DNA from 2 places in the Acetobacterium sp. MES1 genome. Region 1 is predicted to be linked to the other one. Evidence: riboswitches for the same ligand, from Rfam matches in the RefSeq annotation. Region 1 holds a riboswitch; the other holds the start of a gene.

What was found. A riboswitch is a leader RNA that binds a small molecule or an ion and turns the genes downstream of it on or off. The one in region 1 is predicted to bind cobalamin.
Region 2: it holds a riboswitch for cobalamin, as region 1 does, so the genes downstream of both, BI182_RS03500 (energy-coupling factor ABC transporter permease) here and thiC (phosphomethylpyrimidine synthase ThiC) in region 1, are expected to answer to the same signal.

What each region holds. Positions count from the first base shown of each region.
Region 1 is NZ_MJUY01000025.1:10,172-26,972, reverse strand. Features, by position in the region: gene BI182_RS08555 (glycerate kinase) at 1-783, shown strand, start outside; gene BI182_RS08550 (CdaR family transcriptional regulator) at 784-1,965, shown strand; gene BI182_RS08545 (HlyC/CorC family transporter) at 2,175-3,431, shown strand; gene BI182_RS08540 (B12-binding domain-containing radical SAM protein) at 3,494-4,978, opposite strand; gene bzaD (B12 lower ligand biosynthesis radical SAM protein BzaD) at 4,975-6,303, opposite strand; gene BI182_RS08530 (class I SAM-dependent methyltransferase) at 6,329-7,393, opposite strand; gene cobT (nicotinate-nucleotide--dimethylbenzimidazole phosphoribosyltransferase) at 7,374-8,462, opposite strand; gene bzaB (B12 lower ligand biosynthesis ThiC-like protein BzaB) at 8,662-9,945, opposite strand; gene thiC (phosphomethylpyrimidine synthase ThiC) at 9,942-11,249, opposite strand; cobalamin riboswitch at 11,344-11,523, opposite strand; gene BI182_RS08510 (NfeD family protein) at 11,657-12,112, shown strand; gene BI182_RS08505 (SPFH domain-containing protein) at 12,127-13,068, shown strand; gene BI182_RS08500 (ABC transporter ATP-binding protein) at 13,177-14,940, shown strand; gene larE (ATP-dependent sacrificial sulfur transferase LarE) at 14,937-15,752, opposite strand; gene BI182_RS08490 (glycoside hydrolase family 25 protein) at 15,986-16,720, shown strand; gene BI182_RS08485 (desulfoferrodoxin family protein) at 16,790-16,801, opposite strand, start outside.
Region 2 is NZ_MJUY01000011.1:39,227-56,027, forward strand. Features, by position in the region: gene BI182_RS03480 (sensor histidine kinase) at 1-482, shown strand, start outside; gene BI182_RS03485 (ABC transporter ATP-binding protein) at 604-1,371, shown strand; gene BI182_RS03490 (FtsX-like permease family protein) at 1,364-3,349, shown strand; gene BI182_RS03495 (putative bifunctional diguanylate cyclase/phosphodiesterase) at 3,551-5,587, opposite strand; cobalamin riboswitch at 5,786-5,963, shown strand; gene BI182_RS03500 (energy-coupling factor ABC transporter permease) at 6,148-6,894, shown strand; gene BI182_RS03505 (energy-coupling factor ABC transporter substrate-binding protein) at 6,872-7,171, shown strand; gene cbiQ (cobalt ECF transporter T component CbiQ) at 7,207-7,908, shown strand; gene BI182_RS03515 (energy-coupling factor ABC transporter ATP-binding protein) at 7,901-8,743, shown strand; gene hemA (glutamyl-tRNA reductase) at 8,718-10,010, shown strand; gene BI182_RS03525 (precorrin-2 dehydrogenase/sirohydrochlorin ferrochelatase family protein) at 9,988-10,572, shown strand; gene hemC (hydroxymethylbilane synthase) at 10,595-13,012, shown strand; gene hemB (porphobilinogen synthase) at 13,178-14,143, shown strand; gene hemL (glutamate-1-semialdehyde 2,1-aminomutase) at 14,301-15,599, shown strand; gene BI182_RS03545 (sirohydrochlorin cobaltochelatase) at 15,630-16,421, shown strand; gene cobM (precorrin-4 C(11)-methyltransferase) at 16,452-16,801, shown strand, end outside.

The DNA.
Region 1 (16,801 bases):
CTGGGTTTAGGGGGCAGTGCCACTAACGACGGCGGATTGGGTGTTGCCAATGCTCTGGGGGTATGTTTTTATGATCAGGAGATGGAACGGCTAGAACCAATTGGTGAAAATTTATGTCGGGTGAAAACAGTCGATACCAGTAAGGCCGAGATCTTATTAAAGGGAGTGGAGATTACCGTTGCCTGCGATGTAGAAAATGTCCTTTGCGGCCATCTGGGAGCAGCAGCAGTTTATGGACCCCAAAAAGGTGCCAACCCGGATATGGTGACTTTTCTGGATCGGGGACTCGAAGCTTTTGGTCAGTTGCTGGAGATGAAAACGGGGATGAAGCTGATCCAATTAAAAGGGATCGGTGCGGCCGGTGGGATGGCCTTACCTTTGGTGGCTTTCTTCAATGCGCAGCTAAAATCTGGTCTCGAGATTGTATTGGATGAAATTGGTTTTGATTCTGCAATTTGCGGGGCAGATATGATTATTACCGGTGAAGGGAAAACCGATGCGCAGAGTGTGATGGGCAAGGTAATTTCTGGGGTCGGAAAACACGGAAAAAACCAGAATATCCCAGTTGTGGTGATCTCCGGCGCCTTGGATGTGGGCTATGAAACCATCTATCAGTGTGGCGTGGTGGCGGCTTTTGCCCTCTTTAGCAATGATCGGGGGCTGGCATGGCACATGGAAAATGCGGCTGAATTATTGGAGCAACGCATTTGCGACCTTTTTCGTTTTCTGGCGATTATCTGTATGATCCCACAAAATTCAAGTCAGAAAAAAAGGAGTGGATAGATGCTGGATAAAAAAATAGCGCAAAAAATAGCCGATGAGGTGATGAACACCTTGGGTTATAACATCAATGTTATGAATAAGAATGCCATTATTATTGGGAGCGGTTTACCGGAGCGACTGGGCACCTTTCACGAAACTGCGATGTTTGCCATCCGTCATTCCGTTACTTGTGAAGTCACCGAAGAGGAGGCCAAAAAACTTCAGGGTGTAAAGCCAGGGATCAATATGCCGATTGTGGATAAAGCTGGTGATGTCATCGGGGTAGTGGGAATAACCGGCGATCCGGATGAAGTACGCAACATTGGCAAACTGGTGAAAATGACCGCCGAACTGATCATTGAACAGCAGGAAACGATGAACCGCTTCTATACTCACCGTAACGACAAGGAAATATTTTTAAATACCTTAATCAGCGAGCAGCGAACCATCAGTGAAGAAGAAATAAGGGATTGGGGCGAGCGCATCGGTTATAATATGGAAAGCAATCGGGTGGCGGTCATTCTGAGTTTTACTGCGGATTATCAAAATTCGGAAGAAAGTATGCTTGAAAAAATCCTTAACCAGATTAAGCAGTCAGACAGTCATCTAAAAAATGACATCTCATCAGTGATGTCCGGTGGTTTTATTTTAGTGTTTAAATGCCTTAAAAAAACCGAACCATGGGAAATCGAAAAAACCATCAAAAAATATTTGGATGCTTCAATCAGTAGCGAAGATGCCAAAAATATGCAGTGTTTTGTGGGGAGCTATTACTTGGGGATTGAGGGTTATGTGAAATCTTATGCCGATGCCTATGGAATGTATCGCAGTGGTGTCTATAAAAGAGATCAGCATGTTTATTTTTCACATCAGCACTATTTCTGGCGGCTCTATAATCAATTGGACAAGGAAACTTACGCGTTGGCGGTGGAACCTTATATAAAAAAAATACAGAAATATTTCGGAAAAGGTACAGATGAAGCGATGTTGACCATGCGCAAAATAATTGAACATCACTTTCATTTTGATTTAGTGGCTGGGGATTTGTTTATCCATAAAAATACGGTTATTTTTAGAAAAAAGAAAATGGAGGAGTGTCTGGGATTTCCGATCAAATGTGGCAGTGATGACAATCTTTTATTTATGATAATTCTTAATCATTATGAAAAATTAAAAAAAATTAAAGATCAGCCAATCAGGTAAAATTTTGCAGATATTATGGAATTGTAACTAAAAATATGATATTATAGTGACAAATAATATTTGAAAGAGGAATAGAATTGGACGACGTACCGTTATATGAGACAAAAACGAAAACAAAAACGAAAACAAAAACGAAAACAACAACTCAATTGACCAGACCATTGATAGTGATGGCTGATGGATCTGTTTACTGGGAGGAATCTTAGTCAATGGATAACAGTGTGATAGGTTTTATAATTGTTCTGGGGGTGATGTTGCTGATGTCGGCATATTTTTCGGCGACAGAAACGGCATTTACTTCCCTTAATCGTATTCGCATTAAGAATCTGGCAAAGGATGGTAATAAGCGCGCAGCACAAGTACTGGCGCTTTCTGATCGCTATGATGCGTTATTATCAACGATTCTGATTGGTAATAACATCGTTAATATCGCCTCGGCTTCGATTGCCACAGTGGTGTTTGTTCAGTATTTTGGCAATGCTGGCGTAACCATTTCTACTGCAGTGATGACGGTGCTGGTGCTGATTTTCGGCGAAATTTCGCCCAAAAGTCTGGCCAAAGATTCACCGGAAAAATTTGCAATGTTTTCAGTCCCCTTTATCCGATTGCTGATGTTTCTTTTAACACCGGTCAATTTTCTTTTTTCGCAGTGGAAGAGGATGCTGGATCGATTGTTTAAGGTCAGCAGTGAACGCAGTATGACTGAAGAAGAACTGCTGACAATTGTCGAGGAAGCTGAAAATGATGGTGGCATCGATCTCCAGGATGGGGAACTGATCCGTAGTGCCATCGAATTTAATGACCTGGATGTGGATGACATCCTGACCCATCGGGTCGATGTCGTAGCGATTGATATGGATAACCCCAAGGAAGATATTGCCAAAATCTTTTTTGATACCGGCTTCTCCCGGTTGCCGGTTTATCAGGGCACCATTGATCAGATAATCGGTTTTATCAGTTATAAAGACTTTACCCATTACGTAGCCAATGGCAAAAGCAGTTTGGAGGAAATTATCAATCCGGTGGTTTTTATTACCCCAAACATGAAGATTTCCAAGCTATTAACCCTGCTTCAACAGAAAAAATGCCATATTGCAGTGGTGTCCGATGAATACGGCGGAACCGCCGGGATTGTTACCCTGGAAGATGTCATTGAGGAACTGGTGGGGGAAATCTGGGACGAACACGATGAGGTCATTGATGAATTTGTAAAAATTTCAGATCATGAGTACCGGATTCTAGGTAAAGCCAATCTGGGAAAAATGTTCGATCTGTTTGATATGGATGACGATTTTGATGTGATTACTGTTGGGGGGTGGATTGTTGAATTTCTCGATCGGGTTCCGGAGGTTGGTGAAAGTTTTGAGTTTGAAAATTTGGGCTTTACCATCACCCAGGCGGACGAACGGCATGTGATCGAAATTGTTGCAGTCAAACATGAGATTGTTGATGCTGAAGAAAAATAACCTTGTACAAAAATAAGAGAAATACGTCTGACAGACTAAAAGCTGTCAGGCGTATTTTCATGTCAGGCCATAATACCGTCAACCGTACCAATAAAGGTGTCCACATAGGTGTTGCGCTGATCAGTGCTGATTTGTTGATGCTTCAGCAGGCAAAGATAATCGTCAAAGGTTTGGATCAGCAGTTGATTGACCAGTCGGTATTTTTCGAGGATCACCGGGTCTTTTTTAACGCTCAATTCCCAGGTATCCTTCATATAAGAAAAGATATGATTGGTCATGTCCCGCATCATCCCGGCCAGCATTGCGACCTGGGGGTTTTGATAATCGGTATCTGCCTCATATGTGGAGTGCGGTGAAATATTGAGTCGCCCCTGCTCTTGCAGGGCTTTATAGGATGCGCTACCCTGCAGAATAATCATGTGATGATAGAGGACATTGACGCTAATTTCCAGTTTATCTAAAAGAGCGTTCCGTTTTAAAAAGTCGTAATTGACTTTCAGATCTTCCAGGGTCGAATCAGGCTCAAACATAATAAAACCGACGCTGGGTTCGATCCCGTATTTCCTGAGAATCCGCAGGGCGTTTTCATTATCGGCCACTGTGGTCAGCTTATTAAGTCGTTTAAGAGCTTCATCCCGACCACTTTCTAATCCGATGAGGATGTGCTTAAGACCGGCGTCCACCAAAGATTCGATGGTTTCCTCTTCGATATCGTCGGCTCGGGCTTCAATGCCAAAGTGGATCTGGCGTTCTTTTAAGAGACGGGCCAGTTTCAGGACCCGCTCTTTACCGGCATGACCGGGGCCGTAAAAGTTGGGATCCATAAAGTAGAAGTAGCGGATATCCGTTTCTTTCATCACCGCATCAATTTCGGCAATGATATTTTCCGGGCTTCGTCCCCGCCATTTCCTTTTAATATCACCATAGTAGGGGTTGATGTAACAGAATGTACAGCCGCCGTAACAGCCGCGACTACCGGAGATATTGACCTCACCAAACGAATAGGAACCCTTGCTGCGCAGCGGAAAGGGCAATGAATCCACATCCATAACGACCTCACCGCGGGTCGCGACAATGCTGTTATCAGTGCGCTTGGCAATTCCCGCATCAGGGACGGTCGGAAATTCTTCAACAAGTTTTAAAAAAGTCAGCTCGGTCTCGCCCAACAGAGCGGCATCAATGGCGGGGCAGCGGTTCAAGATTTCCTCATAGGCAAAGGTGGGGTAAAATCCATAAACACAGACATAGGCAATCCCGTAGCTTTGTTTGACGTGTTCGATAAATTGATACAGGGTCTGATTGTCCTTCCAGTGATACACCAGATGAATCCCTAAAATCGTCGGCGGTTGGGCCGCAATTTGTGCTTCAATGGCCGGATAATCCAGCTGTTCCAGATAAGCGTCCACAATGGTTATTGGAATGTTGTTGGCAGCCAGCATGCCACCGATGTAGCCGGTGTTAAGACAGGCGGACAGGGGGGCATTGGCGATATCGTTACAGCGATCAGCGCTGATGGAACGGGGATGCTCGAGTAGAATGACGTTCATGAGGTGACCTCCTGCCACATAAAGATATTTTTTTTAGTGTGATAGATTTCCAGTTCATACCGAGCCCGGTCGTAGGGCGCCGGGTTATAATAAGTCGGGTAGAGCAGATCGGTTTCAGGGGTGATCACGCCATGCTCCAGCGCCTGTTGTTCGACCCTGGTGCCCGGTAAAATCCGGATATTATTAAGGACGATCGTGCCCAGGGTTTTGGAAGCGTGATGGATTTTATAAATCGCATCAATAAGTTCCTTGGCTTCTTGCTGGGTGGCGGCGGTATCCCCGGGCGTATTGACCAGAAAGTGATAAACGGTAACCACGCCGCTGGCCGCCAGAACCTGAGCGGTGTCGAGGATATCCTGGACCTTCATATTTTTATCCAGCGCATCCAGTGCAGTCTGGCTGAGGCCATCGGGGGACAGTGAAAAACATTCACAGCCGGATTGGGTATAGAGCGCAACGTTTTCCTCGGTTAACAGGTTCTCCCGGAAAAAGCCGCTCCAGTTGATCGGGAGACCCCGCCGGATAATTTCGGCACAGATCGAATCGAGATGATCAACAGGAATATTAACCACCGAATCGGTGAAGTGAATTCGGGTGACACCGTAGGTTTCATAAAGAAATTGAATTTCGTCAACCACCGCTTCCGGGGTGCGGCAGCGCATTTTTGTTCCTTGCAGCAGCGGATAGGAACAATAGCCGCAGCAAAAACAGCAGCCCCGTTTGGTTTCCACGCCGATGCTTTCGACATATTTATTGACAGTGAGGTAGGGTCGGGGATCCAGCAGATCGCGGTTAGGCATGATATAGTCACGCATATCATAATCGCCGACTGGTGGGACAATGATCACCGCTTCTTTTTCTCGATAGCAAAGTCCTGGTAGCCGGGGCGGATCGTTAAGGTTATTAAGTAATGGGACGATGATGTTCTCGGCCTCGCCGGTGACGCCGAAATCTATTTCCGGATATTCGTTCATCAGCCGATCCGGGAACAACGAAAAGCCAGTACCGCCAACTAAGATTCTGGTCTTTGGGGCGTAGCGTTTAATCACCGCCAGAGTTACGGCAAAGCTGGGAATCAGCGATGAGGTTTTATTACCCAGAGGATCGATGTTACGCAGCGAAAGACAGATCACATCCGGCTGTACGAGATCCAGCTGCTGCCGCAGATCCCCATAGGGATCGAGGGCCATATTCATGTCAAAAAGCGCTAGCGTGTGATCGGTGCAGCGTTCAACCTGGGAGGCTAAAACGACGATTCCAATCGGATAAACCCGCTCGATATCGATGCCCTCCATTGAAAGGGCCTGGATGAAAAGTATTTTCATGATTTCTCCTTGGTTTGATTAGCAGTTAATTGGTATCCTGTTGAAAGCAAAGGCGATCCAGTGCCGACTGAGATCGGGCGGCAAAGATCAGGGCGGTGTCGGTGGTCAGGGGCATCAGCGGCGAGGTGACCAAATCGTGCTTTTCCAGTTCAATAGTCACCCAGGCTCCGGAAAAAACCTTGCCATTGTAGGTGTTTAAAAACATATTGATATCGCTCAGATGAGCTTTGACGGGGTGATGTTCATTAAAAAAATCATGGATCAGGATGATGCCGTCATCGCTTAAATGGCTGGCTGCAGTTTTTAAGACCCGTTCATTTTCCGCTTCAGCGTAGGCATGAACAATATTTGAAAGAATGATCAGCTGATATTTTTGAGTTAGCCCCCATTCCGGCTCCAGAATATTGGCGGGATGATAGCAGACCCGGTCAGAGAAAGTGGTGACCTCAACAATTTTTTGGGTCTGGGGCAGCATCTGTTTGATATCTAACAGGGTTGCGTTGGTGTCCGGGAAAGCTTTTAAAAAGGCCAGCGCCATGGCCCCGGAGCCGGTCCCGACATCGAGAATAGCACCACTAAGTTCTCTAAAAAAGGCAGTGCAGTCACGGGCTTTAAGCTTGGCGACATTGTCCATGGCCCGGATATAGTTGGCCCGGCGTCGGTTCAATTCCGTCTCGCTGATATCTTCCGGTAAAAAATTAACCCGGCCGCCAGCAGACAGCGAGGCTTTGAGGGTATTCCAGTCATCGCGCAGGTTTTTTCGCCACAGGATTGAGTCGCCCTGATAAAGCGGACTCTCTTTTAGTAGATATTCTTTGGTTATCAATTGGTTATAGTAAATGTTCTGGTGTTGTCCCAGCAAGCCAAGGCTTATTAAAAGAGCCAGGTACCGTTCCAGGGCGCTTTCGTTGGCGCCCAGCGCTGAGGCGAGCTCAGCGAGACTGGCACCCCGGATTCCGAAGTCATCGATGGTCTCAAAAAGATCCATCTCCAGCGCCGTGAACAGGGAATCGGAAACCCAGTAGGCCGTGGCCAGGTCTTCCAGATACTGACCGCCGTTGGTTTTAGGATCATAGCCCTTCATGACCATTGGTTACTCCGGCATCGGCAAAGGTTAAGACATCACTAATCACCCGGGCGGAAGATTCCACCAGATGCATGGCGACCGCTGCTCCGGTGCCTTCTCCCAGGCGGAAATTAAGGTTAAGCAGCGGTCTGAGCCCAAGGGCCTGCCACATCAGCTGATGTCCCGGTTCTTCACTCTGATGGGAGGGGATCATGTAATCCAGCGCCTGGGGACAGAGGGCCTTGGCAATCAACGCGCCGGCAGTGGAAATAAAGCCGTCCACCAGGACTGGTACCTGTTTGAAGGCGGCGCCCAGAATTACGCCGGCAATCCCGGCGATCTCGAAGCCGCCGACCTTGGCGAGGACATCGATGGGGTCGGTTTTGTCGGGTTGATGGCGGTTAATCGATTCCCGGATTACTTTGATCTTATTAATCAGAGCGGCGTTATCAATTCCAGTTCCCCGGCCGGTGACGGATGAAACCGGATACTCGGCCATGACGGCCAGGATTGCAGCGCTGGGTGTGGTGTTGCCAATCCCCATATCGCCGGTGGCCAAAAGGTTAATCCCCTGCTCTTCAATGACCTGAGTAGCCACGTTGATTCCGGCTTCCAGAGCAGCAATGGCCTGTTCCCGGGTCATTGCCGGTTCGCAGTAAAAGTTCCTGGTGCCATGGGCGATTTTGCAGTCGATGATGGCGCCTTGCTTAACCAGCTCGGGCATATCCACGGCGACGCCCATATCGACAACAATCACTTCAGCCCCGGCGGCTTTGGCCAGAACATTAATGCCAGCGCCGCCTTTGACAAAGTTTTCTACCATCTGAGGGGTGACTTCCTGGGGAAAGGCGGAAACGCCTTCAGCCACGACGCCGTGGTCCCCGGCCATGGTGATGACCATTTTTTTATCGACGTTGGGGCGGATGGTGCGTTGGATGCCAGCCAGTTGTTCAGCGACGACCAGCAGCTGACCGAGACTCCAGGGTGGAATGGCCAATTGTTCAATATGATCCCGGGCCGCCTGCCGCCACTTGGGATCGGCTGGTTCGGTGTTATCGATGACGTGTTTTAAGGTATATTTGGTTTCGATCATGGTACTTATCCCTTCTCTATGGTATTAATTATAATGCACAGCGTTTCGGGAGGTCACGGACCTCCCCTACGGTCTGATGATTTAGATCGGGTGCTGTTTTTAGTCCGATAAAAAATAATGAAACATCTATTTTAGAAACGTAGTGATTTGGCAGTTCGTAGGGGCGAACCGTGTTCGCCCGCATCATTTAATCAATAATTTAAGCCAGTCCGAAAAACTCCGCGGCCACATCGGCCGGACATTTACTGTCTCCGCAGACGGCACAGCCATGGGAGGGCGTCTGGGCCGCCAGGGCAGCAATCAGATTGGCCTGGTTAATGGCGTTTTTGACCTGTTCTTCCTGATTGCGGGCAACCCGGGACCGGGACATTGCCAGATCGCGGTTCCAGGCCGCGCCGCCACGCTTTAAGACATTAGCGGCATTAGCAGCGATCCGGGTGGTTTCGACACCGATACGGACATCGTCTTCATTGGGCAGACCCAGATGTTCGGCTGGAGTCAGATAACAAAGGAAGTCGGCCCCATGCATACCAGCAAAGGCCCCACCGATGGCACCGGATATATTATCATAACCGGGAGCAACATCGGTGGCCAGGAAGCCCAAAATATAATAGGGCACCTCAAAGCAAAGTCGTTTTTGCAGCAACATGGCTGAGGGTATATGGTTTAGGGGCACATGGCCGGGGCCTTCCACCATCACCTGAACGCCAGCTGCCAGGGCCCGTTTGGTTAGTTCGCCAGCAACCATCAAGCCACGTAGGTGGGCTTGATCGAGGGAGTCGGCGTTGGCGCCGGGTCGGATGGCATCGCCGATGCTTAAAACTGTATCGGTGGCTTTAAGAATTTCCAGCAACCGGTCAAACTGTTCATAGAGGGGGTTTTCTTTATCATTATGGAACATCCAGCCGGTCAGCAGCGAGCCGCCCCGACTGCAGATATCGGCCACCCGGCCAGTTTTCTTTAATATTTTGAGAAGATCCATATTTAGAGCCGAGTGGACAGCCATAAAATCCATACCGGCTTGACACTGCTTTTCGACCACGGAAAAAAGATCATCGGCCGTCATATTGACCATCAAGCCCCGTTTATCAGCCGCTTCTTTGGCCGCCTGATACACCGGCACACAGCCAGCGGCGATATTGGAATTACTTAAACTCAAGGTCCGCATCGTATCGATATCGGCACCCATACTTAAATCCATAAAGCCATGGGCACCGGCGGCTTCAATGATTTTTAGCTTTTTGACTTCCATTTCCATGTCATCGCGGTCACCGGAGGTGCCCATCAGACCGTTAACTTTGACGTCCAGTCCGCCGCCGATGCCGCAGATTTTAGAACGGTTGCGCAATTTATTTTTAGGAATGACAATCCGGCCAGCGGCTACTCCCGCCCGGATAAATTCCGGGGTGAAGCCTTCGCTAATCGCCACCATTTCCATTTCTTCGGTAATTTTACCCGCCCGGGCTTTTAACATTTGGGTCATCGTTCGTTCCTCACTTCCTGGTTTTCGTCTCGTAAATACTTGCCGATAATTTTCATGGCACAGAAGTCGCCGCACATGCTGCACTCGGAGGCGAAGTTGGTGCTGCGATCTTTCCAGACTTTTGTGGCAGTTTCGGTATCGATGGCCAGTTCCATCTGTCGGCCCCAGTTGAGTTCCCGCCGGGCGTGGGACATTTCCAGATCCCAGGCAATCGCCGCCGGATGACCTTTGCCGACATCACCGGCATGGGCGGCAATGCGGCTGGCCATCACGCCCAGATAGACATCTTCGGCACTGGGCATACCGATGTGTTCGGCCGGGGTCACATAGCAGAGAAAGTCCGCGCCATAATAGGCGGCAATCGCTCCGCCAATGGCACCAGTGACATGATCCATCCCGGCCCCGGAATCAGTGGGCAGACAACCAAAGACAAAGTAGGGTGCACCACCGCATAATTGTTTTTGTAATTGGACAGTCGTTTGAATCTGATCCAGCGGCACGTGGCCAGGACCTTTAACCATCACCTGAACGCCAGCCGCCCGGGCCTTTTTAACCAGGCCGCCGAGGATCACCAATTCATGAACCTGAGCGCCATCCAGTGAATCAGCGATACAGCCGGGACGCATGCCGTCGGCAAAACTCAGGACGACATCATATTTTTTACAGATTTCCAGGACCCGGTCATATTGGGTAAAGAAAGGATTTTCACAGTGGTTGTGAATCATCCAGCCGATCAGATGGGAGCCTCCATAACTTACCAGGGGATCAATCCGGCCTTCTTCTTTGGCGCGGTTGATCACGTCCATGGTGGTGCCGCAGTGCAGGGCTAAAAAGCTGACACCATCAGCAGCCTGTTTTTCCATCATCGCAAACATGTCGTCGGCGGTCATATCTAAAGCGGTACCATATTTTTCCTGAGCCATGGCCAAGGTTTGATACAGGGGCAGGGTACCGACTGGCCGATCCACTGTAGCTAAGACTTTTTCACGCATTGCATCGATTGGGCCCCGGACACTTAAGTCCATCAGGGTATCGGCCTTGGCCTTAACGGCCTGGTCAATTTTAGCCATTTCACTGGCGATGGTGTCGTCAACTTCATACATCCCGACGCTGGCTGAGACCTTGGTAAACAGTCCTTTACCGACTGCCACCGGGTTGATATTGGGGCGGGCGCTTTTAAGAATAACGATTTCGCCAGCGGCCACTCCCTGGCGAATCAGCTCGGGATCGAGTCCTTCTTTTTCGGCCACATAAATCATTTCGGCGGTGATTTCACCCGCCCGTGCTTTTTCCAGAATTGTCATTGTTTCCTCCTGAATGATTGTTGGTATTTTAGAAAAAAAAAAAGCCCACAGCATTTATAAAAAAAATAACCGCCATGAACTTTACCTTCGTTCATTCAGGATCGATCATAGGCAGGTCTCCTGACTTGGGGTTTTAGCGCTACGCCACACCTTCCCATTAAAAAACAGTGGTCTTTGTGGTTTGCTCCGCCCTTACAGTGATGGGTTCGTTCAGGACTCTCACCTGATTCCCTATTCTCCTTATTGCTAAGGCACCATATGCTCGCTTTTCGATTTACTTGTTTTTGATTATACAACCTAAAAAATAAATGTGCAAGAAAAAAATTAAAAAAATGATTTGGACAGTTGAGATAAAAAAAGAATCAAACTATGTTATAATAAATCAAATGAATGAGGGAGGTGAGAGGATGAATCTTGTTTTTATCTGGTTGATTTTGTTTATCGTTTTTCTGGTAGCTGAACTGGTTACAGCTGGGGCGTTGGTTTCAATCTGGTTTTGTGTGGGCTCTTTGGTGGCTTTAGTTGCTGCCTATTTTGGCGCGGCTTTCTGGGTGCAGATGATCGTTTTTTTTGTCGTTTCCATTGGTTTATTATTGGGTACAAAGCCGTTTTTAAAGAAACATCTGGATCCCAAAAAAATGGCGACCAATGCCGATCGGATCCTTAAAAACCGGGGCATTGTTGAAGAAGAAATCAATAACCTCAAAGGTCAGGGGGCGGTCAAAATAGACGGGAAGTCCTGGTCAGCCCGGAATGTCGATGGTGAGGCTGTTATTCCGATTGGTGCTGAAGTGACTGTTGTGGGAATCGAAGGCGTTAAGGCCATGGTTCGGGCGGCTGAGAAAGAAACTATTTCAAAATAAAAGGAGGAAAAAACATGTATGGGCTCATTATTTTAGGTGTCATCTTTATCATTTTTATTGTTGTGATTATTGTCAATGCCAAGATTGTTCCTCAGGCCAATGCCTATGTAGTCGAACGGCTGGGAGCTTATCATTCTACCTGGGAAACCGGTTTTCATATTGCGATACCAATTATTGACCGGATCTCCAAACGAATCAGTTTAAAAGAGCGGGTAGCCGATTTTCCACCACAACCGGTTATCACCAAAGATAACGTCACAATGCAAATTGACACGGTTATATATTTGCAGGTAACCGATCCCAAATTTTATATGTATGGGGTGGATAATCCCATGAAGGCGATTGAAAACTTAACGGCTACGACCCTTCGTAATATCATCGGGGATATGGAGCTTGATGCAACGCTCACCTCCCGAGATGTCATTAATACCAAGATGCGGGTGATTCTCGATGAAGCCACCGATCCCTGGGGGATTAAAATCAATCGGGTGGAGCTTAAAAATATTATGCCACCAGAAGCGATCCAAAATGCGATGGAACGGCAGATGAAGGCCGAGCGGGAACGACGTGAAAAAATTCTTCAGGCCGAAGGGGAAAAAGCCAGCGCCATTCTGGTGGCAGAAGGTGAAAAATCTGCGGCAATTTTGCAGGCAGAAGGTTTGAAAGCGGCCGCTATTTTAAGCGCTGAAGCAGACCGGGAAGCCCAGATCAGACGGGCAGAAGGGGAAGCCGAAGCGATTATCACGGTTCAGGAAGCTGTTGCCAATGGGGTTAAAATGTTAAACGCTGCTGATCCAATCCAGTCGGTGATTGCGCTGAAGAGCTTATCAACCTTTGAAAAGGTAGCTGATGGCAAAGCCACCAAGATCATTATACCATCTGAAATTCAGAGCTTGGCCGGTCTGGCCACATCCCTCAGTGAAATTATGAAGGATCAGGCTAAAGTCAGTCAATAGAGTAATTTATAAACAACCATGAATGGGCAATTGGGAAATGGCTAGTCGTTTCTCAATTGCCCTAAGTTTTTAAATACATCAATTAAGAAAGAAGGAATATTTTTGGAAATCACAAATACGCAACTCATCAAACGTTTTATACCCTATTATCAAAAATACAAGTGGATTCTGTTGTTGGATTTATTTTGCGCGACCCTAACGACCGTTTGCGATCTGGTATTGCCGTTAATTGTTCGGTTCATTACCAACACCGCCATCAATGATCTGGCCAGTCTGACCGTGGAGATTATCTTGAAACTGGGACTATTATATCTGGCGTTGCGGCTCATCGATGCGGTAGCCAATTATTTTATGGCCGATATCGGTCATGTGATGGGGGCAAGGATCGAAACTGATATGCGTCGGGATCTTTTTTCCCATCTGCAGAAGTTATCTTTTTCGTTTTACAGTGATACGAAAATCGGCCAGCTGATGTCCCGAATGACCTCGGATCTTTTTGACGTCACCGAATTTGCCCATCATTGTCCGGAGGAGTTTTTTATTGCCGCGCTAAAAATTGGGATTTCATTTGCGATTCTGAGTTCCGTCAATCTCTGGCTGACAGTAATTATTTTTATGGCCCTACCGGTGATGTTTTTAACCACTACTTTTTTCCGCAAGCGGATGCGCCGGGAGATGAAGCGCTCCCGGGTGCAGACCGGGGAGATCAATGCCCAAGTGGAAGACAATCTGCTGGGGATTCGGGTGGTTAAGTCCTTTGCCAATGAAACGATTGAAGAGCTGAAGTTTGAAGCGGGAAACAGTCAGTTTTTGGAAATAAAGAAGAAAACTTATCGCTATTTTGCGGGATTTCAGACTACGACCCGGCTCTTTGACGGCCTGATGTATCTGCTGGTGATGGTTTGTGGAGGGATTTTTATGATTTACGGCGCCATTAATCCCGGGGATTATGTGGCCTACCTGATGTATGTCACGACGTTGCTTACCTCGATCCGCCGGATTGTCGAGTTTGCCGAGCAGTTTCAACGGGGGATGACCGGATTTGAGCGCTTTATCGAAATTCTTGATGAACCGACCGAATATGAAAATCAGGCGAATGAGGTGGAACTCACCGATGTGGTTGGTGATATCCGTTTTGAAGATGTCAGCTTTCAGTACAACGATGGTGGTGATGCGGTGCTGTCTCATATCGATGTTGAGGTGAAGGCAGGGCAAAATATTGCCATAGTCGGACCGTCCGGCAGCGGAAAAACGACCATGTGTCATCTGATTCCGCGCTTCTACAATGTGAGCTCCGGCCGGATTCTGATTGATGGTCAGGATATTCAGGGTTTGACCCTCCATTCGCTGCGAACCCAGGTGGGGGTTGTTCAGCAGGACGTTTATCTTTTTTCGGGGACGGTCTATGAGAACATCAGCTATGGTCGGAATGATGCTGGCCGGGACAGCGTCATTCAGGCGGCCAAACACGCCGGGGCCCATGAATTTATTGAAAAGCTGCCTCAGGGTTATGATACCCATATCGGCGAACGGGGGATCAAACTTTCAGGCGGTCAGAAGCAGCGAATCAGTATTGCCCGGGTATTTTTAAAAAATCCACCGATTCTGATTCTTGATGAGGCGACCTCGGCCCTGGATAATGAAAGCGAACGGATTGTTCAGGAATCCCTAAAAGAGCTGACTCGGGGTCGAACCACCTTTACCATTGCTCATCGGCTGACCACCATCAAAAATGCCGACTCGATCTTGGTTCTTACCGAAGACGGGATTGTCGAAAAAGGCTCTCATGAGGAACTGCTCCGGGAAGAAGGGGTCTACTACGATCTCTACCAGATGTACCGGGAGCTGGATGAATTAAACGAAGAGTTTTAGCCGTTCATATTGCCGCAGTTGTAGCCAGCCAGGTCCAGGGTGATGGATTTGATGCCGAGGTTTTTCAGGGTGTCGATCAGGGCCAGGCGGTTGTCGATGATAGTGGTAAAATCGTCAGGGTCGCATTCGATTTTAGCGGTATCGCCCAGCAGTCGCAGCCGGTATTGGCTTAAGCCCAGGGATTTGAGAAAATCCTCCCCGGCTTCTATAGCCGCCAGAGCGGCCGGAGTAATCGGCGTGTTGGTAGGAATCCGGGTGGCCAGGCAGGCCATCGCCGGTTTGGTGGCTGTTGGTAAGCCGTAATAGGCCGAGAGATCCCGAATATCCTGCTTGGTTAGTCCAGACTCTTTTAATGGGCTAAAAACCCCCAACTCACCGAGAGCTTTAATCCCGGGTCGGTAGTCCTTCATATCATCAAGATTGGAGCCGTCCAGAATTACCTCGTAGCCATTGGCCAGAGCAGCATCTTTGATCTGGGTAAAAATAAATTTTTTGCAATGATAACAGCGATCAGTTGGGTTTTTTACAAAATTTTCCAATGCAAAGACATCGGCTTCAAGCACTAAGGGGATTGCTCCGATGGCTTTGGCCAGCGCTTGGGCTTCGGCAAATTCCGATTTGGGCAGCATCGCACCGTTAACGGTAATGGGCAATACAGCATCTCCTAGCACAGAAACTGCTACCTGCAGCAACAGGGTACTGTCGACACCGCCGGAAAAGGCAATACTGACTTTGGGGAAACGTTTGATATTATCTTTCAAAACAACCAGTTTTTCGGCAAGAACCGGGGTTAGGATGGTATTTATTTCCATGGCATCTCCTTGTATGTATCAATTTGAATTCTTTGATTGGGATGGTGGCTATATTATAACTCCTTAAGAGGGTTCCCCGCCAGTAAATATTTTGTTATAATGTTTACATTAAATAAGTAATTGCGTAATTTATAAACATTGAAAAAGATTTACTTTGATGTCGGCTTTCGCAAACCGCCAGCGAAGCAAATTGCTATTACCAGGTTTACATTAAAAAGTAGGGGGAATATGGAATGTCCGTAAAAAAAGCTATCTCACTGGGGGTGGGAATTGGAGTTTTGTTTATCATTGTGCTGATTATATATGGGGTAACCCATACATTTAATCAGACCAAAAGGGAGGATCATCTGGTCAAAGGGGTGGATCTGTCTGCTTACCAGGGCGATATTGATTGGGAACTATTGGCTGATCAGAATATTGATTTCGCCTTCATCAAAGCTACAGAGGGTGATGATTATGTGGACACGAAATTTAAAACGAACTGGGAAGCGAGTCAGAAAACAGCCCTTAAGGTCGGTGCATATCACTTTTTAAATTATGACACGACGGGTAAAGCGCAAGCGCAGAACTTTATTGCCAATGTACCGGTTTCAGATCAGAACCTCCCACCGGTCGTCGATCTGGAATTGTATGGAATTTATGAAGACAATGCCTTACCGAAGGAACAGGTTAAGGTTATCCTTGATGAATTTCTAAAGGAACTGGAAAATCATTATGGGGTAAAACCAATAATTTATACCACCCAGCGCATTTTTAAAATGTATATTGGAACCGACTATAAAGATTATCAAATCTGGATCGTCGATCTGGATAATGCCTGGCCTGAAACGTTGCCAAACGGTGAAACCTTTACCTTCTGGCAATATAGTCACCGGGGTATGATGGACGGCTATGATGGTGATGAAACGTTTATTGATATGAACCTTTACAACGGCACTTACGCTGAATTTATTGAAGAATTCTTCTGACAATCTGAAAAAGCTGCCAAGACGGCAGCTTTTATAGTTACTGGATTATTTTTCACAGCATGTGTTTAATTATAAACTTGC
Region 2 (16,801 bases), on a different contig from region 1:
AGAGCATGTCCGCAGACTTGCTACTGGTTGAGTATGATCTGGGGGATCTGGTTAGACAGGCGGTGAAAAAATATGGCATTATTTTTATCAATAAAAAAATATCGCTGGAGTTGGCAGAACTCGATTGCCGGGTTCTGACTGATGAAAAATGGCTGGTTTTTGTGTTGGAACAGATTATTTCCAATGCCCTGAAGTACACTAATCAGGGTAAGATTTCCATTTATCTGGATCAGTGCGCAGAAAAAACCCTGATCATCGAAGATACCGGCGTCGGCATCCGGGCCGAAGATATAGCCCGGATTTTTGACCGGGGCTTTACTGGTTACAATGGCAGAATGGATAAAAAATCCACTGGGATTGGTCTTTATCTTTGTCAGCAGGTGTTAAATAAGCTCTCACATTCGATCACGGTATCCTCCCAGGTGGGTCAGGGTACCCGGGTCAGCATTGATCTGGCAACCCGAGGCTTTGAAGCGTTATAGGCCAATCTTACAAAAGTGTAAGATTAACAACCGAAATGTAAGCCAAAGCGATGGCTGGCGCTTTTCTTTTTCGTTATACTTTGGTTATCGATAAAATAAATCTAAGATCAGGGGAAAAAATATGCGATTACTTGAAGTAAAGAATTTAAAGAAAATTTATACCACCCGTTTTGGCGGAAATCAGGTTCAGGCATTATCCAACGTCAGCTTCTCGGTGGACCAGGGCGAGTACGTGGCTATTATGGGGGAATCCGGTTCGGGAAAAACGACCCTGCTCAACATTCTGGCCTCGTTGGATAAGCCTACCAGTGGCGAAGTATTTCTTGATGGAAAGAACATTGTTACCATCAAGGACAGTGAGATCTCAGCCTTTCGGCGGGACAATCTGGGCTTTGTTTTTCAGGACTTTAACCTGCTCGATACCTTTTCGATTCAGGATAATATCTTTTTGCCGCTGGTGCTGGCTCAAAAAAATTATCAGGAAATGAACAGCCGACTGGGTCCCTTGGCCAAACGATTAAACATCGAAGAAATTTTGCCGAAATTTCCCTATGAGGTTTCCGGGGGACAAAAACAGCGGGCGGCTGTGGCCCGAGCGTTGATTACCCAGCCCAAGCTGGTACTGGCCGATGAGCCGACCGGAGCCCTGGATTCCAAGGCGGCAATGAATCTGCTAAAGATTTTTTCAGCCATCAATGAACTGGGTCAGACGATTCTGATGGTTACTCATTCGGTGGCAGCTGCCAGTCATGCCAACCGGGTTTTGTTTATTAAAGATGGCGAAATTTACAATCAGATCTATCGGGGTTCGATGAGCAACGATGATATGTATCAGAAAATCTCCTATACGTTGTCGGTGCTGGCGTCGGGAGGTGAGGATTGTGAATAAATTCTTTTATCCCCGGCTGGCACTGGTTAACCTCAAGAAGAATGGAAATACCTACATTCCTTATATTCTAACCTGTATCGGATCAATCATTGCTTTTTACACCATGGTTTCGATCCACAGTAATAAGGGCCTCGATCAAATGCCCGGATCTACGAATTTAAAAATCATACTTTTTCTGGGCATCATCGTAATCGGTATTTTTGCGGTGATCTTTCTTTTCTACACCAATAGTTTTTTGATCAAGCGGCGCAAAAAAGAACTCGGGTTATACAGCATCCTGGGCCTGGAAAAAAAGCATATCGCCCGGGTGTTATTTTATGAAACCGTCTTTGTGACGGTGATCAGCCTGAGCCTGGGACTGATCGGCGGCATACTGATTGGCAAACTGCTGTTTTTACTGCTTTTGAATATCGTTCATTTCAAGAGCCCCTTAAGTTTTCATATTGATTATTGGGGGCTGTTAATCACTACCGGGGTGTTTCTGGTGATCTTTGGCTTGACGCTCCTGACGAATTTTTTACAAGTAAAACTCTCAAACCCCATCGATCTCCTAAAAGGCGGACAACATGGGGAGAAAGAACCAAAATCTTCCTGGATCGTTACCGTGATCGGGCTGATTTCGCTGGGGGCGGGCTATGGAATTGCCCTGTCAGTTAAAACGCCACTTGAGGCACTGATGCTTTTCTTTGTAGCGGTAGTATTTGTAATCATCGGAACCTATGCCCTATTTATTTCTGGAAGCATTACCCTGCTAAAACAACTGAAAAGGAACAAAAAATTTTATTATCAGTCCCGCAATTTTATTTCAGTATCGGGGATGATTTACCGGATGAAACAAAACGCTGTCGGGCTGGCCAATATCTGTATTCTAAGCACCATGGTGTTAGTTACCCTGTCGACAACGGTATCGCTGTATGTCGGCCAGGAAGGGATGCGGCGGGATTTTTATCCCATGGATGTCAGTATTATCGGAGAAGTAGACAACACCGATTTCGCTGAGGTCAAAGCGACTGTTGAATCGGAAAAAGAGAAACTGAAGATAAGGAGTAGCGATGAAATTTCTTTTGATCTGGCTCGTTTTCGAGCTTTTCAGGAAGGTAGTCATTTTCTGAAGGATATGGTTGAGGATGAAAGCACCGATGCCAGGTATTATGAAAGGATCTCGAACATAACCCTGATTCCCCTGGACGACTATAACCGCTTAACCGGTGGCAATAAAAGTCTGGCTGAAAATGAAATGCTGATCTTTTCGGTGGGTGACAATTATGGCCAAGCGACCATTGTTTTTGGCGATGCGCAGTATCTGATTACTGAACAGCTGGAAGCCATTCCAATGGACTTTAAAAAGACCCAGGATATGGGCCAAACCTACTACCTGATTGTCAAAGATGATGCCGTCATGGAAGCTGTTTATCAGACCATGAAGAATGACGATGATCCCCAGACCACTCTTCATGCCCTGATGTTTAATCTCGATGGGGACGAGGACACCCTCAACACCTTTTCGGCTAATTTGCGGACAGCGATAACCCAGAGCAATCCGGATATCAACATCCAAAACCTGTATGAAGCATTGACGGAATTGTATTTCTTTTTTGGTGGATTTTTGTTTCTGGGGGTATTTTTAGGATCACTCTTTATGATGGCCACGGTGTTGATTATTTATTTCAAACAGATTTCCGAAGGCTATGAAGACAGTGAACGGTTTGAGATCATGGAGAAGGTGGGAATGGATAAAACCGAGGTTAAAAAAACCATCCGTAAGCAGATTCTGATGGTGTTCTTTTTGCCCCTGGCCGGTGCCATTGTTCATGTGGCTTTTGCCTTCCCGGTGATCACCAAAATGCTGGCTGCCTTCCGGCTGACCAACGTAACGCTGATCTTTTTATGCACTCTGGCTGGTGTTGTCGTTTATGCCCTGGTTTATACCGGCGTCTATCTGCTCACCGCCAGATCATACTATAAGATGATTCATTAAGAACAACTGCGGCAACTAAAAAATCCCCGATTTCAGGGGATTTTTGACTATCAAAAAAGATAACCTAGTACCGACAATTGTTACATCATGTTGTGACCTAGGGGTCAGACCCTACGCATCGGGGCGGACATGGCAGAGCCTGTCCGATCCCGCAGCGAACAACAGATTAACAATTGGTCGGTACGGTAGTTTGTGCGTTTCCTATTTCAGGGGATTTTTTTGAAGTAGTGCTTCCATGTCTTTAACGCTCATGGGTTTGCCAAACATAAAGCCCTGAATGCAATCGCAGTTGTTGGCTTTTAAATAGTCCAGTTGGGTGCTGTTTTCAATACCTTCGGCAACAATGTGGGCATCCAGGTTATGACCAAGTGAAATGATATCGCCGACAATGCGGATTGAGGAATCCTGATCGGAGAGATCATCAATAAAGGATTTGTCAATTTTTAAGGTGTCAATCGGCAGCCGCCTTAGATAGCTCAGGGACGAAAACCCGGTGCCAAAATCATCCAGGGAAATTCGGACATTTAACGCTTTGATTTCATTGAGCATGTCAATGGTTTCTTCGATGTTATCGATAAAGAGGGATTCGGTAATTTCCAGTTCCAACTGCCTGGGATCCATGCTGGTTTCGGAAAGAACGTTTTTAACCGTGTCGACAAAGTTTTTGTCCCGCATTTGCACCGCCGAGACATTCACCGAGACGCAGAGATTCTGATCAAAACGCATATCCAGTTCCTTGAATTTATGACAGGCGGTCAGAAGCACCCAGTGGCCGATGCCGATGATCAGCCCCATTTCTTCAGCCAGGGGGATAAAGTTCATCGGAGCAACCCGGCCATAGTGGGGGGAGTCCCAGCGGATCAGGGCTTCAAAGCCGCGGATGCGATGATCCTCGGCATTAAACTGAGGCTGATACTCAATGAAAAATTCCTTATTCTCATAGGCTTTCAAGAGCAGGGATTCCATTTGAATCTTATTAAGAATTTCTTCTTTCATGTCCGGTCTGAAAAATTGAATGTTATTGCGGCCCAGCTCTTTGGCCTTGTACATTGAGGTATCGGCACTGTTAAGCAGCTCAATGGGATCCTTGCCATCCTGCGGGAAGACCGAGATACCGAAGCTGGCACTGACTTTAAATTCTGAGCAGCTGGTTTTGATTTTATCACATAGTTCATTGCGCAGGCTTTCCACGTAGTTGTAAGCAGCATCTTCTTTGATATTCCGCTGAATGATCAGGGCAAATTCATCGCCGCCCAATCGGCCAAGTAAATCATCTTCATGAACGAGCTCCTTCAAACGCTTGGCAGTATACCTTAAATAGTCGTCACCATAGAGATGGCCCATGGTATCATTGATTTTTTTAAAATTATCCAGATCGATAAAGACAATAAAAAAGGATGCCTTTTCATTTTCGGAAAGATTAACGAGCAGATGCAAGCGTTCCAGAATCATTTTGCGATTAGGGAGCTCGGTCAGACCATCGTAATACGCCAGAAAATGGAGCCGTTCTTCGTTCTTCCTTATTTCTTCATTGAAGGCCTGAAGTTCCTGATTCTGAACGGTCAGTGTCTTTTTGGTAAGGATTAGTTTTTTGTAGAGCCGGGCAATTTTTTCTTTTTGCGAAGTAACCGCATTCAGACGAACCACGGCTTTATCATAGCGATTCAAATTCAGATAAAAAGTTGCTGAAGCCAGGCAGAAAATAAAGCAGAACAGCAGATTTTGAATTAAAAAATAAACCGGGCTAAAAAGAAATCCGTCAACTGGCAACAAAAAGGTGACATACAAGCCGCAGACAAAGGTGGTTATGGCAATGTAATAAAGCATCGTTATTTTTAATCGCATCAGTGAAAGGATAATCATCACAAACGAAACAGACCATACTGCCGGACCGATAATCTGGTAGTATTGGACGACGATAAAAGCCAGAGTGATGGATTGGGTGAGTGAAACGAGATGATCAAATAAATTGATGGCCAATTCTTTTCGGGAAATGAATTCAAAGCTTAGCCCCAGCAATAAAAATATCCCGCTGTTTAACAGTACCTCAAATAAATTGCCGTCCCAAAAAAAGTACACAACAATGATATTGGCCAGGGCGCCCAAAAATAAAAGGGGCGACGCCCACATACAGGTGATTAGATTTTGATAATATAATATTTGGGCAGGATCATCTTCGGCATTTAATAAATCGAACACAACCGGTATGGTTCGCTTGAATTTAATGTTGTTCATCATACCACCTCTTTACCATTAAAGAATTACAAATATGCTGCTCTATTGTATCATTTTTGGGATCTGATTGCGAGTGATAGAACGCTAACTAAAAAATTATCTGCAGTGATTTCAGGAAAGCCGTTTTTTAGCCTTAAGGCATCTAAAAAAACCTGTACTTTTGTCATATCCATGTTATAATATAAACACAATTAAATAAGAAATGTAAAAAATCATTTAGGATGAAAATTTCATTGAGGGAATCTGGTTAGAATCCAGAACGATCCGGTCACTGTAATTAGTTATGTCTCCTTAATATGTCACTGGGCACGTATTGTCTGGGAAGGCAAGGGGAATAAACGCTATAAGTCAGGAAACCTACTAAAATGATGTACTAAAGTGTCCTTCCAGGGAAAAGGGAAGTTAGTAACATTAACAAAAGTTGGTTCTTTGGCGTTTAGTTATCGAATTGATGAATACGTATAATGATGAAACCTTTTTTCCCATCGTAATGTGGGTAAAAGGTTTTTTTTTCGGAAAGGTTTTTTCAAGAGGTTATAAAAATATGGAGGTTGATCGTTAAGATGAAAAAAGCAAAAAGAACCATGACCGTTGCCGGTATTGTGTTTTTTATGGTCGTTCTGGCATCACAGCCAGTCAACGCCATGCATATCATGGAAGGGTTTCTGCCGATTGGCTGGGCAGTCTTCTGGTGGATATGTTCCCTACCGTTTATCGCATTTGGATTATATCAGGTGGGAAAAATATTTAAAGATAAACCCGAACAAAAAGTGCTGTTAGCCATTGCCACGGCGTTCACCTTTGCTTTATCAGCGTTTAAACTTCCTTCGGTAACTGGCAGCTCTTCACATATGACCGGGATTGGTTTGGGTGCCATTGTACTGGGTCCCTTTGCCACTGTAGTGGTTGGTACCATTGCGCTATTGTTTCAGGCGCTGCTGTTGGCTCATGGCGGACTGACAACCCTGGGCGCCAATGCCTTTTCAATGGCAATTGTGGGATCTTTTGTGGCTTATGGGATTTACAAAGGTTTGTCAAAACTCAACGTGCCGAAGGCCTTAACCGTTTTTCTGGCGGCGTGTTTAGCCGATCTGGCAACCTATGTAACCACTTCCATCCAGTTGGGCCTGGCTTTCCCGGATCCGGTTGGCGGGATTGCCGCTTCAATGGTTAAGTTTTTAAGTATCTTTGCGATTACCCAGATACCGCTGGCCATTATCGAAGGTATTTTAACCGTCCTGGTAGTTAATGCTATTTACCAATATAAAGAAAAGGGGATTATTTCCAATGAAACTCTCACTGATAACTAAAGTTATTCTGGTTTTGCTGATTGGCGCCCTGATTGTTATCCCTCAGATTGCTTTGCCGGACGCTGAATTTTCGGGAGCCGATGATGCCGCCGGAACAGCTATCACCACAATCGATGAAAATTATGTGCCCTGGTTTGAAAGTTTGTTTGATCCCGGCGATCTGGAAGAAAACCTATTTCATTTCCAACAGCTGCTAGGCGTCGGCGGACTGGGAATCTGCTTTTTCTATCTTTATAAAAAATCGAAAAAAAATGAAAAGGCTGATAAATCAGCTTAGCCAAATATTAACAGCATCTTTAGAAGGAGACGGACATGATTGATCGTTTTGCCCATACCAATAAACTCAGTAATGCCAATCCTACTGTCAAAGTAGTGGTTTCATTGGTCATGCTCCTGTCAGTCTTTTTTATCAATCAACCCCTGTATATGGCAGGGGTTTTTGGTGTTATGGTGGGTTGTACCCTGCTGTGGGCAAAAATTCCGGTACGGATTTATCTACATACCTTGATTTTTGATTCGCTCTTTGTTATTCCCGGAGCCCTGGCGTTATTGTTTACGATCTCAAAAGGTGGCGGCGATTATTTATGGGCCGTTAACTTTTCCCAGTTCACCATCGGCATCACCACCACCAATCTGGTGCTGGCCAGTCTGGTTTTTTGCCGAGCTATGGCTGGTGTTTCCTGTATGCTTTTTTTAATTTACACCACCCCGGTAATGCAGATCGCCGGAGTCATGAAAAAAGCTCACATCAGTAATACGTTTTTAGAAATATTTATTTTAACCTACCGCTTCATCTTTGATTACTGGGACAAAATAAAACTGATGGCAACTGCGCAGGAACTGCGGTTTGGCTACCGTAATGTAAGAGTTGCACTCCAATCCATCGCAATGATGTTAAGCAATTTATTTCTCATGGCCATCCAGAGCTACGAGGAAATGACAAAAACCCTGGAGCTGAAGCAATACCAGGGAGACTTTCATGTAAGCTATCGGAAAGGTCTTAAAAATGATTAAAACAGAAAATTTAACCTATCAATATCCAGATGGCACCATCGCTCTCAAGGGGGTGTCGATTGACGGCAGCCGGGGCAATTGCATCGCCCTGATCGGCGAAAACGGGGCCGGCAAATCGACCCTGATGTCGGCCTTGATTGGGCTACTCAAGCCGACCGGGGGAACCGTTTTTTTTAAGGATCAACCTTTATCCTATCAGAAAAAAAAACTTTATGAATTTCGCAAATCGATTGGGCTGGTCATCCAGGAATCGGATAAGCAGGTCTTTTATTCCGGCATTTATGACGATGTGGCCTTTGCCCTGCGAAACATGGGCATGGCAGCGGAGCAAATCGATCAGCGGGTGCAGGCGGCCATGGAAGCGACTGGTATCACGCAGTTGGCTGACCGACCGGTTCACTATCTGAGTTATGGACAAAAGAAACGGGTGGCCATGGCCGGGGTGTTAGCCGTCGAGCCGGAGATCATCCTGATGGATGAACCGACCCTGGGGCTGGATCCCAAAAGCAAGGCCGGGGTTAAAGCGATTATTGAAGGCGCTTTGGCCAAAGGCATCAAGATTATTTTATCCAGCCATGATATGGATTTTATTTATGAATTTTGTGATTATACTTATGTGCTCCATCATGGCGGGGTACTGGTCGAAGGTGAAACCACCGACGTTTTTAAAAACACCGAAGCCCTGGAAACGGCCAGTCTGGAACAGGCGACGATGACTCGCCTGGAACAGTGTCTGGGGATTAAAGGGTTTCGCAGTATTGCCGCTCTGGAAGAAGCGATCAGGAATCAGAAAAAGGAGGTTCAAACGGATGAAACTGGTAGTAGCGGGCATTAATCATAAGGATACACCTTTAGAAATTCGGGAGAAAGGGGCTTTTCTCCATCGCACCCTGAATGAAGCGATCCGGACCCTTTTAGGTGAGCCGGATATCGCCGAGGTGATCATTCTGTCGACCTGCAACCGCAGCGAGATCTATGTGTCAACCCGCCACCCTGAAGCAGCTGGAAAGATCTTAACCGATTTTTATCTCAGCGAAAAATCAGCAGAACTGGCGCCCTATCTGTTTGTCAAAAAAGAGCGGGAAGCGATGGTTCATCTCTATGAGGTGGTCACCGGTCTCGACTCGATGATTCTGGGTGAGGACCAGATCCTTGGCCAGGTCAAGGATGCGCTGGAAAAATCTCAGGCAATTAAAGGCTGTGGCAAATACCTGACAAAAATGTTTCGCGAAGCGATCACTTTTACTAAAAAAGTAAAAACCGATTATAAAATTTCCGAAACCCCCTTATCTTTAAGTTCAACCGCAGTGAAGCATATCAAGCGGGAGTATCCTAATGATTATGGCGATAAAAAAATACTGATCATCGGTTCGGGAAAAATGGGCGTGCTGGCACTGCGCTATATGAAGGCCGAGGGCTTTCAGAATCCCTACATGACCAACCGGACCTTTCATAATATGGATCAGTGCGAAGCGATTCATGAAAACGTCCAAACGATCCACTATGAAAACCGCTATGCGATTATTCCTGAAATGGATGTGATTATTACCGCCACCGCATCACCCCATGTTGTTTTAAAGGCCGATGAAATGAAGCCGCTCCATAAACCGCTGACAGTGATCGATCTGGCGCTGCCCCGGGATGTCGAAGAAGCCGTTGGCAATTTGCCGATGGTTACGCTGCTGACCATTGATGATTTTAAAAACATCATGGATGAAAAGATGGCCTATCGGGTCAAAGTCGCCGAAAAAATAGCAGCCGAAATTCAGGATGAAATCGATGGACTGTTGTCCTGGGTGACGCACGCCAAGGTCGACAACATGGTCCGGGATTTAAACGAAACCTCCCGGCAACTGGCCGAGGAAACGATTGAGAACCTTTGCGGAAAATTAAACCTGACCGAAAAAGAAGAAGTCTATCTGGCCAAGGTAATCCGCTCTAAATTTAGGGAAATGGTGATGCCGCCGATTAAACAGCTGAAGTCGCTGGAATGCGAAGAGGAAATTATTGGCATTGAAAAAACCGTGACCTACCTGTTCCCGGGTATTCAGGACAAAAAAACATTGGCAGATCAACAAAATGATGACACCGCTGTTATTTAATTTAAAAAATAAAAAGGCCCTGGTGGTCGGCGGCGGGAAGGTGGCCGCCAGACGGATTGTCATCTTATTGGAAAACGGCATGCAGGTGATCGCTGTGAGTCCGGATTTTTCTGAGGGGATTATTAAAACAGAGAACAATCAGCTGACCCTGATTTATGCCAGCTATCACAAAGATCAGTTGGCTGACATTGATCTGGCGGTGGCGGCAACCGATAATCGTGCCTTGAATGGGCAGATCAAAAAGGACTGTCAAGCCCAAAAAATCTGGTGTAACCGGGTCGACGATCCCGATGATTCGGATTTCATTTTTCCCAGCGTCATTCGCCGGGGGGACTTAACCCTGTCGGTCTGTACCGAAGGGGCAAGTCCCTTCTTAACGAAGCAGATTGTTGCTGAGTTGGCCGAGCACTATGATGACAGCTACACCGAAAAAACCGCCTTATTGCGATTGCTGCGCCAGGCAGTTTTAGCTGGCGATGGGTCGCCGAACGAAAAAGCCGCAGAACTAAAAGCCTTGTCCCGATGTTCCAATGCGGAACTCAGGTCAAAACTAGGAAAATAACTGACAATTGGAGATAGGATAAATGAATATAAAAGTTGGAACACGGGGCAGTACCCTGGCCCGCACCCAAAGCCAGTGGCTGATTGATGTACTGGCGAAAGCCCATCCGCAGGTAAACTTTGAAATGGTGATTATTAAAACTAAAGGTGATCTGGTTCAGGATAAACCGCTTGATAAAATTGGCGACAAGGGCTTGTTTACCAAGGAGTTAGAAGATGCGCTACTATCCGGTGAGATCGATATGGCCATCCACAGTATGAAGGATATGCCGTCAAAGCTGCCGGAAGGCCTGGTCTTAACGGTGCCACCGGTTCGGGAGGATCCCCGGGATGTCCTGTTGACACCCCATCGGATTACTGCCCTGGATGAGTTGCCCAAGGGTGCTGTGGTGGCCACCGGCAGCAAGCGGCGAATTGCTCAGCTGCAGAAACTGCGGCCGGATGTGGAAATTGTGGGTATTCGTGGTAACATCGACACCCGAATCCGCAAAATGCAGGAGCAGCAATTGGATGGCATCATTCTGGCGGCAGCCGGGTTAAAACGGATTGGCCGCTTGGAAGACTCAGCCTACCAGACCGTGACCTTACCGGAGAATAGCTTTATCCCGGCACCGGCCCAGGGCATCCTGGCGGTGGAAGTTCGGGAAGGCAATCAGATGGTTAACGAACTGATGGCTGCCATCAGCGATCAAAACACCATCATTCAGATGGAAGCGGAACGAAGTTTTTTAAATGCCTTAAACGGGAGTTGTCATATTCCGGTGGGCGCATTTTGCGAAATAGAAGCAGCGGAAATTACAGTATACGGATTGTATGGTCTGGAAGATGGGAGTCGGGTGGTGACCCGATCCATAAAAGGTGCACCTGAGGAGGCAGAAAATTTGGGAAAACAATTAGCTAAAGCATGTTATCAGGCAGTGCATGAAAAACCGGGAAAGGTCTATCTGGCCGGAGGCGGTTGCGGCGATCCCGGCCTACTGACCGTTAAAGCCAAGGATATTCTAACTAAAGCTGATGTGGTGGTTTATGATGCTCTGGTTAATGAAAGCTTTCTAAATGACGCCCGCACCGATGCCGAAATAATTTATGTTGGCAAACGGGCTGGCAATCATGCCATGCGTCAGGAAGATATCAATGCCCTGTTAGTCCAAAAAGGCCAGGAAGGTAAATTGGTCCTGCGCTTAAAAGGCGGCGACCCCTATGTCTTTGGCCGGGGTGGCGAAGAAGGGGAAGACCTCTATGACGCTGGGGTACCCTTTGAAGTGATCCCCGGGATTACCTCGGTTATCGGCGGACTGGCCTATGCCGGGATTCCGATTACCCACCGGGACTGTGTATCATCGTTTCATGTCATCACCGGGCATTTAAAATCGAACGCCTACGACGGTTCATCAGATCTGGACTGGCCGGTGCTGGGCAAACTCAAAGGCACGATCGTCTTTTTAATGGGCGTTAAAAATCTGGAAAAGATCTGTGACGAACTGGTTAAAAACGGCATGAATCCGGAAATGCCGGTGGCTGTGGTGCATCGGGCCTCCACCCCCTATCAGCGGGTGGTCACCGGAAACCTGACCACCATCTATGATATTGCCGCGGAAGCAAAAATCACGGCGCCGAGCCTGATTGTGGTCGGCGAAGTCGTGAATAAAAGGCAAAAACTGCGCTTCTTTGATGAAAAACCATTGTTTGGCAAAAACATTATCGTCACCCGGTCCCGGGAACAGAGTTCTCAAATGGTTGAAAAGATCACGGAGTTGGGTGGCAATGCCATTGAATTCCCAACCATCAAAATTGTCCCCATTAACGAAGCCGCCTGTGACGAAAAGGTGAAGTGCCTTAAGGACTACAGCCATATTATTTTTACCAGCATCAATGGCGTGGAAGTCTTCTTTGATTCGTTGGCCCGCTGTGGCAAAGATGCCCGAGCCTTTGGCAACCTGCATATTACCGCCATTGGCGAAGGTACCAAAAATGCCCTCTTAGCCCGGGGCCTGCAAGCCGATTTTGTGCCGGATAAATATGTCGGCGAAGAACTGGTCAGCGGTCTGGTGCCGCTGCTCACTAAAGACAGCCGGGTGCTGATTCCCCGATCTAAAAATGCCCGGATCTATGTGGTCGAAGAATTGTCAAAAATCTGTCCAGTCGACGAGGTTCAAAGCTACGAAACCATCCGCGAAGATCATGCCACTGTTGATCCGCTGGCAATGTTAAATAACAAAGAAATTGATTATATTACCTTTACCAGTTCCACCACCGTCGAGTTTTTTGTCGAAAAAATCGGCGCCGCCCATATTGATGCCATTAACACCGCAAAATGCGTATCGATTGGGCCCCAGACCTCAAAGAAATGTGTTGAGCTGGGTATCACTGTCGATATCGAAGCCGAAACCTATACCATTCAGGGCATGCTGGATGCGATTTTGAAGGATTCACAGAAATAAAACTTGAGTAAAAGAGCTGAAGTAGTACCGACAATTGGTTACATCATGTTGTACGCATCGGAGCGGACATGGCAGAGCCTGTCCGATTCCGCGGCGAACAACAGATTAACAATTGGTCGGTACGGTGCATGCAAATAACTAGAAGTAAATTAGGAGGTCAGCAATATGTTGCCAACACGATTACGAAAAAATACGGCGGTTCGGAATTTAATCCGGGAAACCCAGCTGTCCATGAATGATGTGGTTTATCCGCTGTTTATAGTCGATGGACAGGGAGTGCGCAAAGAAATCGGCTCGATGAAAGACCAGTACCACCTGTCTTTGGATATGCTCGGGGCGGAAACCCTGGCGTTAAAAGAACTGGGCATTCGTTATGTCATTTTGTTTGGAGTCCCTGACGAAAAAGACGGTGAAGCTACCCCTGCCTTTGTAGCCGATGGTCTGGTTCAGGAAGCCATTCGGGTGATTAAAAAGGTTGATCCGGAAATGTATGTGATCACCGATGTCTGTTTGTGTGAGTACAAGAGCGACGGCCATTGTTGTTTCTTTGAAGAAAACGGTGAGATCCGCCGGGCTCAGACCCTGGAAACCTTAAGCAAAACGGCGCTCAGCCATGCCGAAGCCGGAGCTGATATGGTCGCCCCTTCGGACATGATGGACGGCCGCATCGATCATATGCGAGAAACCCTTGACCGAGCCGGTTATGAATCGATTCCGATCATGGCTTATTCGGCCAAGTTTGCTTCCAGTTTTTATGGCCCCTTCCGGGATGCCGCCAACTCGGCCCCAGCCTTTGGCGACCGCCGCAGCTATCAGATGGATCCGGCCAATTCCCGGGAAGCCTTAAAAGAAATGGTTCTGGATATCGATGAAGGAGCTGACATTGTGATGGTTAAACCTGCCATGCCGTATCTTGATATCATCGCTCAGGGCAAGGAACTTTCTTATTTACCGATGGCCGCCTATCAGGTCAGCGGCGAATATGCCATGATCAAAAATGCTGTCGATGCCAATCTGATGGATCGCCGGGCGATTTTTGAAAGCCTGATCAGCATCAAACGGGCTGGCGCCGACATCATCATCACCTATTTTGCCAAAGAACTGCAGGCGATGCTGAAGGATTATCAATAACAGCAAATCATTTATAAGTCATGAATCTATTGTTTAAGACAAACGCAGTACCGACAATTGTTACATCATGTTGTGACCCCTTGGTCATTGGTCGGTACGGTTGGGAGCGAACACCTGAGTTTTACACGATAGTGAAATAATTATTATTGGAGAGATTATGAATCGAGAAAAATCAGAACAATTATTTATCGAAGCCGAAAAATACATCCCTGGCGGTGTCAACAGTCCAGTACGGGCCTTTAAATCAGTGGAGATGCCACCGGTTTTTATTGACCATGGCAAGGGTGCCAAAATTTATGATGTTGATGGCAACGAGTATACCGACTATATCTGTTCCTGGGGGCCACTGATATTAGGTCATGTCTCACCCGTTTATTTTGACGGGATTCAGGAAATGCTGCAAAAAGGCACCAGCTTTGGAGCTCCAACCGCCATTGAGGTTGAGGTTGCCAAACTGATCACTGAGGCCTATCCCACCATGGAAATGGTGCGGATGGTTAGTTCCGGCACCGAAGCGACGATGAGTGCCCTACGGGTCGCCAGAGGCTATACCGGCCGGGATAAGATCATCAAATTTGAAGGCTGCTACCATGGCCATGCCGATGGCCTGCTGGTAAAATCCGGGTCCGGCACCTTGACCTTTGGCGTTCCGACCAGCTCCGGGGTGACCCCGGGCACAGCTAAAGATACCTTAGTAGCAACCTATAACGACATTGCCAGCGTCAAAGCCCTCTTTGCCGAAAACCCCGGCGAAATTGCCGCCATCATCGTCGAACCAGTGGCCGGTAACATGGGCGTTGTTCCACCCGATCTGGGTTTTATGAAAGAGCTGCGGGTCATTACCGAAGCCGAAGGAACAGTATTGATTTTTGATGAAGTCATTACCGGATTCCGTCTGGCTTACGGTGGTGCCCAGGAAGTCCTGGATATTAAACCGGATATGACCACGCTCGGTAAGATCATTGGTGGTGGCATGCCGGTTGGTGCCTACGGTGGACGTCGGGATATTATGGCTACCGTAGCCCCCTTAGGCGGTGTTTATCAGGCGGGAACCCTATCCGGAAATCCCATCGCCATGAAAATGGGACTCAACACCCTGACCTACCTCCGGGATCATCCCGAGGTTTACACCGAAATGGAAGAAAACGCCAAGCTGTTAGAAGCCGGTTTTAAGGCCAACATTGAAAAAACCGGTGTCAAAGCCCAGATGGTCCGTTTCAAAGGGATGACCTGCTGCTTCTTTACCGATGTCCCCATTGATGGCTATGCTGCCGTGATGACCTCGGACACCAAAGCCTACACCAAATATTTTAAAGCCATGCTGGACGCTGGCAACCTGATGCCGCCAGCCCAATTCGAAGGTATTTTCCTCTCCGCCGCCCACACCAAAGCGGACATTGAGAAAACCATCGAAGATCACTACCAGGCATTACTGTCTTTATCTGAATCAAAATAGAAATAATAACATAAATAGGAGAACCACTTAATGGAAAAAAAAGCGTTACTGGTCATCAGTTTTGGTACATCTTACCCTGAGACCCGAAAAAAAACCATCACAGCTACCGAGAACCGCTTAAAAGAAGCATTCCCGGACCATGATTTTTATCGAGCCTTTACTTCTCGTATGATCATCAACAAACTGAAGAGCCGGGACAACGAATCCGTGGATACCCCGCAAGAAGCCCTTAAAAAGCTGAAAACAGCTGGTTATACCCACGTGCAGTGTCAGACCACCCATATCATCAACGGTTATGAGTATGACATTACCCTAAAAGAACTGAAGGCCTTTGAAAAAGACTTTGAATCCCTGACCCTGGGCCGACCGCTGTTAACCACGGTTGAAGATTACGAAGAAACGGTGGACATCGTGATGAAACAGATGCCCAAGCTCAAAAAAGGCGAAGCCCTGGTTTATATGGGCCATGGCAGCGATCACCACGCCAATTCCACCTATCCCTGCCTGGATTATATGTTTAAAATGAAGGGCCATGAGGATGTTTATGTGGGGACGGTCGAAGGTTTCCCGGAATTGGAAAACATTGTGCCGTTACTTCTGGAAAAGAAATATAAAAAGATTTATCTGGCGCCCTTTATGCTGGTAGCCGGTGATCATGCGATTAATGACATGGCCAGTGATGAAGAAGATTCCTGGCGAACCGTTCTTGAAGAACAGCGGTTTAAAGTCGAATGTATCCTGGAAGGCCTGGGTGAATATACCGGCATTCAGAACATGTTTTTAGATCATTTAAAGAAAGCACAACCCGTTACAGAAATGTAGGGACATTATAGAGTTTAGGAGAAATATTTTATGAATACAGTGTATATGGTGGGTGCAGGCCCAGGAGATCCGGAACTGATTACCGTTAAGGGTCAACGAATTGTCAACGAAGCAGATATTATAATTTATGCCGGTTCTTTGGTCAACAAAGCCATTATTGCCGGACATAAGCCCGATGCCGAAATTTTTAATTCTGCCTCAATGACCCTGGATGATGTGATTGCCGTGATTAAACGGGGCACGGAAGAAGGAAAGAAAATTGCCCGGGTTCATACCGGTGATCCTTCTATTTATGGTGCCATCCGGGAACAGATGGACCGCTTGGACGAGCTGGGCATTCCCTTTGATGTAATTCCCGGGGTCAGCTCCTTTGTGGCCTC